2 regions of the Priestia sp. YIM B13486 genome follow, and region 2 is predicted to be linked to the other one. Evidence: riboswitches for the same ligand, from Rfam matches in the RefSeq annotation. Region 2 holds a riboswitch; the other holds the start of a gene.
What was found. Region 2 has a riboswitch for cyclic di-AMP ahead of ACFX4G_RS27585 (glutamate/proton symporter GltT). Riboswitches for the same ligand answer to the same signal wherever they lie in the genome.
Positions count from the first base shown of each region.

Region 1: another riboswitch for cyclic di-AMP. It lies ahead of ACFX4G_RS00190 (APC family permease); the one in region 2 lies ahead of ACFX4G_RS27585 (glutamate/proton symporter GltT).

Region 1 covers NZ_JBHZOZ010000001.1:33,535-41,836, forward strand. The annotation lists gene ACFX4G_RS00160 (magnesium transporter CorA family protein) at 1-469, shown strand, start outside; gene ACFX4G_RS00165 (hypothetical protein) at 582-737, opposite strand; gene ACFX4G_RS00170 (glycosyltransferase family 39 protein) at 1,021-2,526, shown strand; gene ACFX4G_RS00175 (GtrA family protein) at 2,547-2,939, shown strand; gene ACFX4G_RS00180 (glycosyltransferase family 2 protein) at 2,936-3,913, shown strand; gene ACFX4G_RS00185 (cation diffusion facilitator family transporter) at 3,952-4,929, opposite strand; gene ACFX4G_RS00190 (APC family permease) at 5,039-6,865, opposite strand; cyclic di-AMP (ydaO/yuaA leader) riboswitch at 7,027-7,167, opposite strand; gene ACFX4G_RS00195 (N-acetylmuramoyl-L-alanine amidase) at 7,359-8,302, opposite strand, start outside.
Region 2 covers NZ_JBHZOZ010000023.1:17,727-26,028, reverse strand. The annotation lists gene ACFX4G_RS27615 (alpha-galactosidase) at 1-486, opposite strand, end outside; gene ACFX4G_RS27610 (hypothetical protein) at 506-1,051, opposite strand; gene ACFX4G_RS27605 (APC family permease) at 1,372-2,685, shown strand; gene ACFX4G_RS27600 (EcsC family protein) at 2,818-3,609, opposite strand; gene ACFX4G_RS27595 (DedA family protein) at 3,634-4,239, opposite strand; gene ytvI (sporulation integral membrane protein YtvI) at 4,400-5,431, opposite strand; gene ACFX4G_RS27585 (glutamate/proton symporter GltT) at 5,645-6,904, opposite strand; cyclic di-AMP (ydaO/yuaA leader) riboswitch at 7,011-7,150, opposite strand; gene ACFX4G_RS27580 (undecaprenyl-diphosphate phosphatase) at 7,424-8,248, opposite strand.

The DNA of each region.
Region 1 (8,302 bases), on a different contig from region 2:
ACTATCTTATGAGTATTCTCAGCTCACGTTTCATAAAAATTCAGAGGGCATTGAACGACTAATCCGCTCTATTACCGTGTTCTCAGGTAAATATTTATTTTTAGAAATTAGCTCTCGCACAGAAGGTCAAGAGTTTTCTGAGCTCTTTAAAAAAATCTTCCATATCAATTCTCTTTATCAAGAAGTCAAAGAAACTCTTGGTACTTTGTACCAAAATCAAGAGAAAATCGCAGCTAAGCGTCATAATTACTTATTATTAATTTTAACGATTTACACGGTTCTTTCCGGTATTTACGGAATGAATTTAGTTATTAGCAAACTAAAGGGAAATATCAATTGGGATAGTATGAAGCAGTTTTCTATCTTTGAATATATCGCTTTAATAGTAGCTCTATCAGGAATTCTGATCAGCATTAGTCTCGGAGTGAGTTCCCTATGGAATTTATTAAAAGATCGGTTTAAAACATAAAAGCTGTTCGCATCAGAAAACACATGATAAAAAAGAAGAGATTGAGACATAACTAAATCAAGCGAATCTATAGGGGAACAAATGGAATAAATAAGCTAGTAGGGATTGCTTGTTACACCGCTGTTGATTTCCGTGCAAGACTTCGCTTTCCGCGGGCGGCCGATGAGCCTCCTCGTCGCTTACGCTCCTGCGGGGTCTCACCTGTTCCGCTTTTCCCGCAGGAGTCTTCGTCTTGCCCTCCAATCAACTGCTGGAAGGAACTAAACAAATGAAACCTACGTTCACCATAAAAAAACGAACCACTAATCAAACATGATGATCAATGGTTCGTTTTTCACTTCGACTAAAATCCTTTTTTCCCAACCTCTTTTATCTATTACTAAATCACTGCCTACTCCGCTTACCCTTTTATCAAATGTTATGCTGCTGTTGTAATTTCAGAACAATCTAATATTATACTCTATAAGAAAAATATATACAAAATAATAAAATATGGTATCATAGGGTAGGAATTTTGTACCTTATCTTTGAAATAATTTGCAGGAGGTAATATGCTTAACTCATTTTTATCCAAAAGCCTGATCTTTTTATGTGTCATTATTCTCACATGGTCTCTATGGGGCAGTTACAGTGCGATGACAAATTCATTGGAATTAAAAGGCTTGGCTTTAAGTAATTCATTTATTATTGAAGGAATATTTTTCACTTTCCTTGTCATTTTTCTAATAGCAATTGCAAGTAGATACATGAACAAAACTGTTTTTTTTATTTCACTGATTGTTTTGACGTTAGGTATTCGACTAGCATGGATGCTTTCTGTTCAAACGCCTGTAAAATCTGACTTTCTTGTCATGTTAGATGCCGCGCGTAATATCGCAAAAGGAAATTACGAATTTAACCAAAGCGTTTATTTTACTACATGGGTATATCAGCTAGGCTTTTCATTCTATGAATCTGTTATTATTCGCTGTTTTGGAGATAATATTTTTATATTAAAATTGTTAAATATTTTTTATTCCACTGGAACCGTTATTTTTATTTATTTAATTGGCGCAAAAGTATTTAACGAACTTGCTGGGAGAATGGCAGCTTTTCTATATGCGTTCTACATTCCGAACATTCTCTATAGCTCAGTGTTAACTAACCAGCATTTAGCTACTTTTTTATTTTATGCAGCTTTTTACCTTATTATAAAAAGATTTGCTCATAACAAGTTTAGCTGGCTTTATATTGGCCTTCTATTGTCGTTAGGAAATTTAATGCGCCCTCTAGGACCTATTATTATCGTTGCTGTTTTCATTTATTTCATCTTGCAAATTCTTCAACCTTACATTAAAACGAAGGATGCTGCTGAATTAAAAGCTCGTCGAAAGAAAATAGGAAAAAACCTCGTAGGCATACTGGCTACTTTTTTTATTGCAAATGCGCTAATCAACTATTCTTTTGTAGCCAGCGGTATTTCTAAATATCCTTTAAGTAACAGAGATCCTTTATGGAAATTCGTCATTGGCTTTAATTACGAAACAAGCGGTTCTTATTCTTCAGAGGATGCTAGTCGTTTTATGGGTATGCCAATTGGAGAAAAACGAGCTGAAGCAGAAAAAGAGGTAATTAAAGAGCGGGTAGCAGATAAAGAGCAGCTTTTAGATCTCTTTCACATTAAATTCCTAAATATGTGGGGAGGAACGGATGCATCTACATTTTGGAGCATTTCATTAACTCCTCAAGAAGATGTACCTTTTAATAAAGAGAAATTAATTAGTGCTGCTCAAAGTTATGAAAGAATTATTTATGTTTCAACTACTATTCTTTCCATTATTGGACTTATATGTTTATTCCTGAAGAAGCAGGATAAATATCCGTATACACTGTTTTTATTACTAATCATAGGATACGTTCTTATTCACTTGCTTATTGAAATTCAAACTCGCTATCGATTCTTTATTTTTCCAAGCTTTATGCTGCTCGAAGGGTTTGGTATTTCAGTGATTCTATCCTATTTAATAGTACGATTTACTAAAAATGAGCCCAAGACAAAATGTAAAGAGATAAATTAAATGGAAGGGATTATGCAACCGTGATAAAATTCCTGAAATTCGGATTTGTAGGTATAATGAATACCCTGCTCACTATTATCAGTTATTTAGCACTCATTCATTTTGATATGAATTATATATTGGCTAACGTACTATCTTATTTTATTGGCGTCATAAACAGCTACTATTGGAACAAATCGTGGGTGTTTCAAGCAACCGTACACAAATGGATGTTAGCTCAATTTTTTATCGTAAACCTTATTACTTTAGCAATTAATACAAGCTGCTTATTCCTTCTTGTACACTATACACCTGCTAATCCAATAATCGGACAACTGTTGTCTACTTGTATAGGAATGTTTATCAATTTTTTCCTTAATAAATTATGGACGTTTAAGCACACAAACAATCACTCGATAGGAGGTAAAGCATGAAAGAACTAATTTCAATCGTGGTACCTATGTATTTTGAAGAAGAAGTAGCTAATGAATGCTACAATCGCTTGCTTTCCGTCATGCATAAAAACCACATTAACTATGAATTCATTTTCGTCAATGACGGCAGCACCGACCGAACAATTGAAATCTTGAAAAACGTAGCGGCTATGGATTCTAACGTAAAAGTTATTGATTTCGCTCGTAATTTCGGGCACCAAACTGCCGTAACAGCAGGCATTGATTATGCTCAAGGTGATGCCATCGTTATTATTGATGCGGACTTACAAGATCCGCCAGAAATGATTCCCGAATTAATTGCTAAATGGCAGCAAGGCTATGAAATTGTATATGCAAAGCGCAAGAAACGAAGCGGAGAGACCTTTTTTAAATTAGCCACGGCTAAGTATTTTTATCGCTTTTTAAATTATATGTCCGATATCGAAATCCCTAAAGACACGGGAGATTTTCGTATTATCGACCGAAAAGTAGCGGATGTATTCAAAAAAATGACTGAACGTAATCGTTTTGTACGAGGAATGATGTCTTGGATTGGCTTCAGGCAAACATATGTAGAATATGAGCGCGATGAACGTTTTGCTGGTGAAACAAAATATCCTTTAAAAAAGATGATCAAGTTTGCTTCAGATGGAATTATTGGGTTTTCAACGAAGCCTTTGCGTTTAGTAATGGTTATTGGCTTATTATCGGTTTTTGTATCACTTTTAGTTTTAAGTTATTCGATTGTTGTTTGGCTGATAGGTAAAAATATTCAGCCTGGCTGGACTTCTATTATGGTAGCTATCACCTTCTTTAGCGGTATTCAGCTACTTGGTTTAGGTCTAGTCGGACAATACATCGCAAGAATTTACGATGAAAGTAAAAATAGACCTATTTACGTTGTACGTGAAACCATTAACTTCTCGAAAGCTTCAACAGATTCTCCAAACGTACGTGAAAAAGTATATAGCTAAAAAAACAAGGAAGAAAACAGTTGTTTTCTTCCTTGTTCTTATTCTTTTTGAAGCTGTAAATCACTTGGCGCCCAGTCCGGAATTCCATCATCTTCATCAAATTCAATAATGACATCCGTTACTCCTTTTTCCTGTAAAATACGATTTTCCAGACGATCTTTAATATCATCAGCTTCTGCCACTGTTAAAGAAGGATCAATTTCTACTTTTAATTCAACGTGAAGCTCTTCTCCTTCTTTCATCACCATTAATGTTTGAATATCACGCACTTGTACATCTTGCATGACAATCGCGCCAATTTTTATTTCCATTTCTTTATCTGCTTCACCAAGCGCTCCAGCAGCATTATCTAAAAATACTCGTCCTACTACAAAAAACATCATAAGCCCAATTAAAATAGAAGCAATTCCTTCAGCTTGGTGAAAAGGTGTAAACCGTGAAATGAAAACGGCTATTAACGCCAATACGCCTCCTCCAGTAGCTACCAGATCTTCCATAAAGACCAGCTTGGTTGCTGGCTTTGCTTTCTTTAAATGAACAAAGCTTTGCGTAAAAACATTGACCTCTGCGGTATTCATTCCGACATCGTGCAAAATTTCTTTCATCGCCTTAAATAGGACAAACATCTCAAGTAACACCGAGATGCCAAGTACTGCAATATTTAAAATAAAGCCTGAAGACTTCGTGGGATGAAGAATGTGGTGATATCCTTCTTTAATCGTTTCAAACGCCATAATCCCTACTACAAGAACCGCTCCTAATAGAACGAGATTAACCAATCGGCCGAAACCATTTGGAAATCTTTTGGTCGGGGCTTTTTTACTTAATGCCGAACCTATAAAGACAAAAAACTGATTAGCTGCATCTCCTAAGCTGTGCATCGTTTCAGCAAACATTGCTACATTCCCTGTTAAAGCGAAAGCAATTCCTTTAATGATAGAGATAATGGTATTAACTACAGCGGCCATGATGGCCGATTTATTTCCCTTTCGCAACAATTTAATTAATTCACTCATACAATCCCTCCGTTTGCGCCTTTGATGAGATTCGATTACGGTTAGTGTATGTGAATTTAAAAATTAAAAACCTCCAACATACAAGTTGGAGGTTTTTAGTCATGTTTCATTATTTTTTAAAACGGTACGGTACAGTTGTAACAATTACATTTTTACGGTAAAGCAAATGTGCTTTTAACAGCAGACTGGACTGATTGTGAAGGATATTTTGCCAGCTTTTTTTCGTAATGAATTGCGGAATAACGACCGTAATAGCCATATTATTTTCCCGGGCTTTTTCCTCAGCCATATCGATGAATCGAAACAGCGGCCGCACTAAGCTGCGGTATTGAGAATGAAACGTAACAATACGAATATCAGGCTGCCACTTCTCCCACTTCTCTTCCATTCTCTTTTCGCTTTCTCGATCAAAGGCTACATGTACTGCAATAACGGTATCGCCAATCGTTCTTGCATAATTTAATGAATTTTCTACTACCTTTGTCATTCCTGCTACAGGAACAATGACCACACTTCCTTCAAGCTTTCCAATCTTTTCTCCTTGCTTAATGCGAAGCTGCTCTCCTACCGCTTCATAATGCGTATGAATGCGATGAAAAATATAGACAATAACCGGTAAGAAAATGAGCACGGACCATACTTGTGAAAACTTCGTTGTAAACAAAATAATTAGCACAGTTAAGGTAATGAGGGCACCAATTAAGTTAATGGTTAGCTTCCCTTGCCAGCCGGCCGGCTTTTCTCTAAGCCATTTGACAATCATGCCTGTTTGAGAAAGCGTAAATGGAATAAACACCCCGACTGCATAAAGAGGAATTAATTGTTCAGTCGCTCCTTTAAAAGCTACAATTAAGACAATAGAAGCAATCCCAAGGGTCACAATTCCATTTGAATAGCCTAGTCGATCGCCACGAATTTGAAACATTCTTGGCATGTATTTATCAGACGATAAGTTGACAGCTAGCAAAGGGAAAGCTGAAAAGCCCGTATTCGCCGCTAGCACTAGAATTAGAGCTGTTGTGCCTTGAATAAAATAATAAAATCCATTTCGTCCAAACACACTCGATGCAATTTGTGATACAACCGTTTCATCTGCTTTTGGAGAAATGCCAAGCCAATAAGCTAAAAACGTGATGCCAGAAAATAAAACGGCTAAAATACCGCCCATCAGCATTAATGTATGAACAGCATTTTTTGCACCTGGCTCTTTAAAGTTAGGCACTGCATTTGAAATAGCTTCTACACCTGTTAATGCTGAACAGCCTGACGAAAAAGCTTTTAATAATAAAAACAAACTAATACCTGGCACTACTGTACCGAGAGAGGGATGAAGCTCAGGTGAAACTTGACCTGTCGCTATTTTAAACAAGGCTACCGCTATTAACAAAATAAGAGCAATAACAAATAAATAAACCGGATAAGCTAATACGGAAGCGGATTCTGTTACACCACGTAAATTTAAGACGGTAATAAAAATCACCAGCAAACACGCAATTACTACATTGTAATGATGCAGCGTTGGAAAAGCCGAAGTTAAAGCATCGGTTCCTGCTGAAACACTCACAGCAACTGTTAAAATATAATCCACCAACAGTGATCCTCCAGCGATAAGTCCAGGATTTTCTCCTAAATTGGTTTTCGAAACAATATAAGCTCCTCCGCCTTGCGGATACGCATAAATAATTTGGCGATATGAAAGAATTAAAGCCGTGAGCAGAACCAATACCCCAAGCGCAATTGGAATCGAATACCAATAGGCAAGGACGCCGACTGTTGCAAGTACAATCAAAATTTGTTCTGTTCCATAAGCCACTGAAGATAAGGCATCTGATGATAAAATAGCCAGTGCTTTAAGCTTACTAAGCTTTTGATCGCCTAACTCTTTTGTTTTAAGCGGCTTTCCAATCAATAATCTTTTGAGAACTGAATAGTTCACGTAATTTCCCTCCGATGATTGCTTAGCTACTATTTACTGTCGTTGCTAAGCTCCGTTACAAGTTCACGAATAAGTGATATTATCCCTTAAAAATACCTTTTTATGTTAAAAAAGCGCACAAAAAAAACACTAAGGGTTCTCAGCGTTTTTACACAGCTTAAACCTCCTCTCCAAAACGCTTATGGGGTTAGCTGTCGGATTCGGGCTATGAGAGTAGCCCTACCTTTAAAAAAGGATTCACCCCAAGTGACAATGCACAAATTTGGGTCCCCCACTTCTGACGAATTAAGCGATAACAGGTCAATATAATTTTCGGTTAAATGGTATGATCGATAACATGTTTCTTTCATAACTATCCTTTGTTCTTAGATAATATACTCCCGTACAAATGGTTTGTAAAGCATTATTTTACGCAAACCATAAAATAGTGCTTAAGGCGCTTTTAACAGAAAAACAAAAGGTCTTCTGCCCGCTTACAGAAGACCTTTTTGCTTTAACTTTTTGCTTTTAAAACGGCTGCTAGCTTGTTTTTCGTTTGAGGACCATAAATACCATCCACATCATAAGGAAGATACACAAGCTGAAAACGTCTGACTGCATCTTTCGTTTGAACTCCATATATTCCGTCTACTGAACCTACTTTAAAATTCACCGCGTTTAATGCTTTTTGAAGCTGCTTCACGGCTTCTCCAGAATCACCTTGTTTTAAAATTCCATTTGGAAGTGGATATTGTTCCGAAGGTGGAGTTGGTGACGGTGTTGGAGATGGGTTTGGTGAAGTCCCTGAAGGAATAACAATTGTTTTTCCAACCTGTAGTGTTAAAGGATCAGAAAGCCCTGTATTCGCTTCTTGAAGCGCTTGTACTGTTATGTTGTACTTCTGTGCAATACTGTAAAGCGTATCTCCTTGCTTGATCGTATACGTTTTTGTACCTGGTTCAGAAGGTGATGGATTCGGAGTTGGTGTTGGATTGGGGTTTGGAACTGCACGACGAGGTAAATTCAAATAGACGGCAATTCCTTTTGCATACGATTCACCCATGCTTTTTAAAAAAGCTTCGTTTTGGAGAAGTGCTGCATCGGTGCGGTTATCAATAAAGGCTATTTCAGTTAGTACTGCGGGCATATTTGTTAAGCGAAGCACCGCATAATTGGCTGATTTTCGACCGCGATTCGGATGATTATACGACAGCAGCGTTGGCTGTACTTGGCCGTGGACAATTGATTGAAACGTTTTACTGGCATTGCTAGCGCTTCTATAAACATAATCTTCATATCCTGTTCCTCCACCGGCATTTACGTGAATAGACATAAATACATCTGCTCCCCACGAATTAGCTTGAGAAGCGCGCTGAGATAACGATAAAAAAGTATCTGTGGTACGAGTGGTTTTAATCGTAAAGTCACTGTAGGTGCTATTTAAATAGCTTATTAAAT
Region 2 (8,302 bases):
ACGCGTAATAATATTTCGGTCTTCGTAAACGGTATACGTTAAAATAAGTGATGCATTGAGCAATTTATCAATCAGTTCAACTTCTACACTTGTGGCTTCACTCTCTTCTTCTACATATGTAGCAGGTAAGCCTTTTAATGGCTTCTTGCCTTTGTAAATTTTATGGTTATCGTATTCAAAATTTGTGATTCGGCTTCCGTTTTGCTGAAGAAGTTGATAGGCTGGCTCTCTGAAGTCTGTTGTTCCATAAGAAGGATACTCTTGTTTGATTGTTTCAAGAGAAAATGCTAGTTCTCCTTCATATACCGAAGCGCTAGCTCCTCTTGTTTCTACACGTAAAAAATGCTGAAAAGATGAACGGTGCTTAAGCTTTTTTCCATAGTACAAGTGACCGAGCTGCCCGTTTCTCAACACTGAAAAGATATAACTTACATCGCGTCCCTGCAGGTGAAATTCCTTTGTACCTTCATTAAATAAGATCCCCATTTTATTCCTCTCCTTACCATCAAATATCTAACGAGACATTTCCTTTTTCATCTATTGCCGTTGCATGCTCAAAAGCAGATGCTAGATTAATCTCTTTTCTCTCATACCATTTCGCTAAACCTTTGAATAACTCTTCTGTTTCAACTATTCTTGTGTCTACTCGCAGTTCAGTTTCATAGCTATGAAGAGACCAAGTGCTTTCACTAAATAAGGTCATTTCTACATCTAAACACATGTCTTTCCAATTAGGAGCACACAGAATAGGATGACGTATGTCTGAACATGCAATGGTGTAGCGGTTAGAACCATTCTTATTCATAAAACAATGAACAAAAGAGGCATTCACATCGCCCTTACTAGTTTGTAAAGATTTATACAGTTGGATATCTAACAATGGAACGCTCCATTTTAATTTCATTTTTGGAAGAATTCTTTTTTTAACCGACTTGACCGTTAATTTAATAAAGTAAACACCATCTTTTTTTGTTTCATCCAATACGACATGCACACCTGGTTCCTTGTTTATCTCCAAGTTTATATAGGGTGTAGCAATCACTTCCTTCATCTCCTTCACCATCATTCTTAATTTTGTACACCAACAAAAATGTAACCGCATTCAAAAATTTATTTTCGTATTTATTACAAGTAGATCACCTAAACGAAGCTTTTTTACTTTCTTTCATTTTATGTAAAATACTTTCTAGACTCAATGGTAAAAATCAAAGTGAAAAAAAGCATTTTTTTGCTTTATCTAGTAATCAATTAAATGCTCTTTATCTCTTAGCCCGCAATTTTCTCTTCTTTTTCAAAAAAAGATGACAAATTTAATAATATAGTATAATAATAAATAATGCAGAATGATTATACACAGAAAGGATGACAAATATGAATCATGAACCTTCTCTTCTTAAACAACTAAAATTATGGCATATCGTTGTGATAGGGTTAGGCTACATGGCACCTATGGCCGTTTTTGATACATTTGGCATTGTAACTGAATCAACAGATGGACATGTTTCAGGCGCTTATGCATTCACGTTGATCGCTATTTTATTTACAGCCATTAGTTACGGAAGGATGGTAAAAGCTTTTCCCGGAGCTGGTTCCTCTTATACATACGCACAGCAAGTAATGAATCCAAACATTGGTTTTTTGGTAGGATGGACGGCTCTTCTTGATTATCTATTTCTGCCAATGATTAATGCGCTTTTGACAAATATTTACCTAAGCTCTCTGTTTCCAGGTGTTCCAAAGGCCGTATGGATTATCAGCTTTGTTGTCATCATGACCATAATAAATATTTTCAGCGTTCATTTAACCGTTTCTTTTGGTACGCTATTAGTTGCTTTTCAAATTTTAGTCGCTATTATCTTTATTATTTTAAGTGCTACAACTCAAGGCCAAGAGCTATCATTTAAACCGTTTATAAGTGAATCGGCCTCTATATCTCTGTTATTAAACGGAGCAGCTATTTTATGCTTTTCTTTTTTAGGATTTGATGCTGTAACCACTATGGCCGAAGAAACACTTAAGCCTGAGAAAACCATTCCTAAAGGGATTCTTATTATTGCGTGTACGGGAGGCGCCTTATTTATCACGGTTTCTTACTCTGCGCAGCTTCTTTTCCCTTCAGCCTCTTTGTTTCATGATTTAGAAGGTGCATCAGCGGAGATCGCTTATAAAATTGGTGGCCAGCTTTTTCAATCTATTTTTGTAGCAGCGGCCTTGACTTCAACTATTGCTTCTGGACTTGTCTCACATATGAGTGCATCAAGACTTCTCTATGCAATTGGGAAAGATGGTTATCTGCCTCGGGGAATTTTTGGCTATATTCACCCTAAAACAAAGACGCCTGTTTGGAACGTAGTGATTATTGGTGGCCTCTCTTTAATTTCACTAGGTCTGTCTCTTGAAAAAGCTACCTCTTTAATTAATTTTGGTGCTTTAATTGCGTTCAGTTCAGTGAACATAGCGGTTTTTATCCATTATTTTATTCAACAAAACAAACGATCTCTCAGTGGATATATTTCATATGTACTTATGCCTTTACTCGGCAGCTTATTTTTATTTTTTATGTGGCTTAACTTAGAAAAAACATCCTTATTTATCGGTATTGTATGGAGTATAATCGGAATTATTTATTTACTGATTGCCAGACGAAAAAATACTATTACCATTCCTACTTTTCATTTTGATTAAGGAAATAGACTTAACACATGAAAGCTACATTTACTATACCAATGGAAAAATCCGAACGTATTTGATTCTCAACCAAGAATCAAACTCGTTCGGATTTTTCTTCAACTAAAATACTTTCGTACCAGTCTCTTTTTATTTTTGCGATTGTGAGACTTTTTCCAAAATACGTCTTTTACGATAAAGCATCATTCCAACTTCCCCTATATCGCTAATTGCTTGTTTGTTAATATACGCTCCAAATACCATTCCTGCTATAGGAATCATTTGGAACAGCTTTTTCCAGCCCAAGTTGTCCCTGTAGGTTAGAAACACTTCTCTCCACCCTTGCAGCTGCTGCAAGCTCTGCGTTCGATTTCCGCTTGCTAATTCTTCTAAAATCGCACGTTTCCCTACAATGTCAGAAGACGAAAACTGCATGCATTTGACCATGAAAATTCGTTCCTCTTGCTCAGTGGGGTCGTAACCATAAGAAACAGCCACTTCTTGCAGTGTCTTAAGTGTAAGCCCTAATACAAAAGGAACATCAATAGCTAGTGTAAAAATCCCGCCTATACCGGTTGTAGCTCCTTGAAGCTGTGCATTCTTTTTTCGGACTTCAATAAAATGCTCTGCCAATTCATCCATTTCTTGCAGAGATAAATGCTGAATATCCTCTATCGAAAGCTGTTTCTTTTCTTGTAATTGTGCTGATGCTTTTTCTAGCGTGGCAGACGTATTAGCTAAATACTGGCCTCCATTATCAACATACTTAGCAATTTCATCTAATAATTTTTCTATTTTTTGATGAATGAACTTTGGCGTTACTTTATCTAAAGCTGAAAAAGGCAAACGAGCCAGCCGCTCCCAGAAAAAAAGTCCTTTTTGGTCTTTCTCCCACTTTTCAATTTTTCGTAACTCTACTCTTAACTGCTCATACTCTGACATATCCTCACTCTTTTCCTCGATTTATCAGCTCTGCCCTACTTGTTTATTCCGCACATATTTAATGATAAAAAACAGTGCAATTAAAACAACAATTCCGATTCCAATAGGCTGCATATATTGAGACACAATCGGCCCCACCTCTTTCCACTTAGGTCCTAACTTATATCCTAAATATACGTAAATAGCCGTTACTGGAAGCATCGCCACAAATGTATAAATAGAAAACAGCCATACATTCATTTTTGCCATCCCGCACGGAAAAGAGATAGCCGTGCGCACTCCTGGAATAAAGCGTCCAAAAAAAGCAACCCCGCTGCCGTACTTATTAAAAAAGCGATCGGCGGCGTCAATTTCTTTTTCTTTCACCAAAAAGTATTTTCCATATTTTAAAATCAGCGGTCGTCCACCGTAACGTCCCAGTGCATAAAGAGTCAACGGTCCACAAACACCGCCTACTGTACCTGCAAGGATAGCCAGATACAAGTTCATATCACCTTGGTACACCCAATACCCTACTAAAGGTAAAACAAGCTCTGCCGGGACAAACTCAAACGTTAATGCTAGAATTACGCCAAAATAAGAGAGCTGTTTTAGCGCTTCAATTAAAGAAAGTAAAACCGACTCTAACAAAAATTCTCCTCCTCATGTCATTAAATCTAAGACTGCAAAACTATAATTTAGCCGATTGATAGATAAAAACCAACGCGGCATAGTTTTTTCCTTTCCCTCTTTACGTATTACGTACTACAAAAGTTTCAATAAAAAAAAGCGCTAGTTTTATCCAGCGCTTTTATAGTTTAAAGTTAATTTGAATAATACCTACTTTACGAAGAGCATCGTATAAAATAACTAAAGCCGGTCCTAAAAATAATCCGACAAAGCCTAAAAGTTTAAATCCAATGTACAAACTAACTAATGCAGCCAAAGGTGAAATACCCATATTTGTAGAAAATACTTTTGGTTCTACTACACGTCTTACTACCGTAATGACTCCAAATAGAATAAATAAGCCGATTGCTAATGAGTCATGCCCTTGCGTAAGAGCAAAAATCCCCCATGGAACGAGCACCGAGCCCGTCCCAAGGATTGGTAAGATATCGACAATTACAATTAATAAACTAAGCAGCGCGGTATACGGAACATCTAATAACCAAAGCCCTACATAAGCCATTACAAACGTCATGACACTTAAGATAATTTGTGCCTTAATAAAACCAACCCCCGCTTGGATAAGCTGAGTGATGACAACTTGTAGCTTATATTTCGTTTCTTCTGTTAAAAATGACTTAATTTTATTTTTAATAGCAGGCAGCTCAAGGCTGATAAATACAAGCGCTACTAAATAAATAAGAAACTCTAGTAGAAACCCAGGAACAGTAGCAGCAAAGCTAATGATGATTTCCACGGTACTTTTTAATAGAGAATCTAATGAATTTACGGTTTTTTCAAGCGTGCGCTCGATAGAAGAAATCACTTCTGTAGGAAGAGCGTTTGAATAGTATTTCCACTTAATAATAGTTGGATAAATCGCGGTTTCATAGATTTCTTTTACAAAGGAAGGCGCTATCTTTGAAAGAGCAACCACTTGCGTAACGATTGTCCGAACAATAAAAAATCCAATAAGTATGAGCGAAACAACATATAAAATGAAGGTCATAAGCACTGCGTAGACTCTCTTCATTTTAAAAGATTGATGCAATTTTTGAACAATACCCTCAAGCGCTAATGCTGTTAATAAAGCAAACACAATCGGTAAACTGTAAGGGATTAACAAACATACGATTACTATCGAGGCGATGACCCATATTCGCTTTTTCCACATACTCTACTATCCCCCAACTAGCTAAGCTATCTCTATATTTATTGATAAAGAAAGGAACCAGTGACTGCTTTTATGTAAGAATAAAATTTGGATATATTTATACCTGATGTTACATATTATAGGGTCAATTTCCATAATAATAAAGGAATTATTATGAAAAAAGCTACTTATTCTAATTTTTTGAATAGAATAAGTAGCTTTTTAATTTATAAATTAGCCGGCTCTCATGACCTCTGTACCTTTTTTAGGGTCAAATTTGCCTTCAGATTTAGACATCACAATTGCTGCTAGTGTGTTTCCTACTAAGTTAACAACCGTACGTGCCATATCCATGATTCTGTCTACTCCAGCAATGAAGGCTAATCCTTCTGCCGGAACGCCGATTGTTCCAAGAGTAGCCAGTAATACAACAAATGATGTTCCTGGCACCGCAGCCATTCCTTTAGATGTAACCATCAATACCAGAATGAGCGTCAGCTGTTGAACGATCGTTAAATCAATACCATACACCTGCGCTAAGAATAACGCTGCAATCGCTTGATAAAGAACGGAACCATCTAGGTTAAATGTATAACCAATTGGTACAACGAACGATACGATAGCTTTTGGACAGCCCATCTTTTCAAGTTTTTCCATAATTCGCGGAAGAACTGTCTCAGAGCTAGATGTACTGTATGCTAACAACAGTTCATCTTTCATATAGCGGAATAAGTGGAAAATGTTAATTCCTGCCCATTTCGCAATTCCTCCTAATACAACAAGTAGGAAGAAAATTAACGCTAAGTAAACTAAGATAACAAGCTTTCCTAATGAAAGGAGTGAATCTAAGCCGAATTTTGAAACTGTTACACCAATTAAAGCAAATACACCAATTGGCGCCACTTTCATTACAAGGTTTACCACGTGAAACATTGCGTGAGAAACACCGTCGAAGAATTGTACAACTGGCTTTCCTCTTTCCCCAATTGCCGCTACTCCTAGTGCAAATAACACTGTAAAGAAGATAATTGCTAGCATGTCTCCTTCAACAATTGACTGGAAAAAGTTTGTCGGAACAATGTGTAAGAAAGTTTCAGCCACTGACTTTCCTTCTTGCTGTTCGGATGTTTCAACGTATTGTGAAATATCACTCTTCTGTGCTGAATGAATGTCTACACCTTGCCCAGGATGAAAAATATTAGCAACCAATACACCGATTACAATTGCAAAAGTCGTAATAATTTCAAAATAGAGAATGGTTTTAACGCCGAGCTTTCCGACCTGTTTGCCGCTTCCTGCTCCTGCAACTCCAACGACTAAGCTTGAGATAACAATTGGAATAACAATCATCTTAATTAATCTTAAAAATAGGTCTCCTAGCGGCTGTAGGTATGTTACTACACGCGGATCGTTAAACCAAATTACCCCTACAAGAACACCGAGGATTAATCCGGTAAAAATCTGCGTAGCCAAACCAAAACGAATTTTTTTCATAGATGTACCTCCCCAAAGATGTATGACATTTGTATATACTTTTCTGAAAAAACAAAAAAAGACTATTCTTAAGAAAGAACAGCCTTTTACTTACGCTATTTTGGGCTCTTTCTCTCAATAAAGCAAACGGGGTTAACTGTCGGATTCGGAATTGAGAGTTTCCTACCTTTTGTAAGGATTCACCCCAAGGCAGCTTTACTGCCGATAATGATTCCCCCGCTCTATACGATTAAGCTTATTATTCAGTTTTTATAAAATTAAAACGATCTATACGTTGTCATACGTTTTTTACAGTCAATAAAACTAAACAGAAGTCTTACTTTTACTTAACTTTATACTGCACAAATATTAATTTACTATTTTTCGACACGTTTTGTCAATACCCATGTTTATAAAACGCTTTCAAAAGGCGATAATATATATTTATACAAAAAAGCTATTGCAATGTTGCAATAGCTTTTTCTTGCTCTTTGAGTCTCTATTAGAAGTTTAAGGGACTAAAGAACACGCATGTTTATTTTATAAAAATACAAAATATAGAATAGCTGCTAACACAATTCGATATAGTGCAAATGGTACTAATTTGATACGATTAATTAATTTCAGGAAAAAGCGAATAGACACCAGCGCAAAAATAAAGGCGCTGATAAAACCAGCAATAAAAAACGGTAGTGCATCTGATGTGAAATACTGCCAGTTTTTAACCAATGAAAGTCCACTTGCTCCTGCCATGATTGGCACTGCCATAATAAATGTAAAATCTGCCGCTGCCTTATGGCTCATTCCAAGAAGAACCCCTCCTGAAATCGTTGAGCCTGAACGAGAAAAACCTGGCCAAAGAGCAATACATTGAAACAGTCCTATACCCAGTGCTTGTCCATAAGACATTTGGTCCACCGTCTCTACACGCGGACGTTTAGGTCCAAACAAATCTGCTAGAATCATTAATACAGCTCCGACTACTAAGCCAATTAGCACCGTATTTAAAGAAAACAAATGTTCATCAATGTAATCATCAAACAAAAGACCTAACACTCCTGCGGGTAACAGACCAACAATTACTTGCATTAAATTCAAACGATTTGTCGGTCCAATTGGAGCGGCTGGCTTTTTTCCCAATCCTAATAAATTAATGAAACGATCTTTAAAAATAACTACTACTGCTAAGATCGACCCTAGCTGAATAACAATTTTAAATGTATTAGCTACGGGAGATGAAAATAATTCTTTTGAATTTAACCACAGGTCATCCACAATAATCATATGCCCAGTTGACGAAACAGGAGCAAACTCTGTTAAACCTTCTACAATCCCTAAAATGATTGCTACAATAATTTCCCACATAAAGCTATATACCTTGCCTTTCTTTCAAATTAATAAGCTTATCGCTTCGTTTTC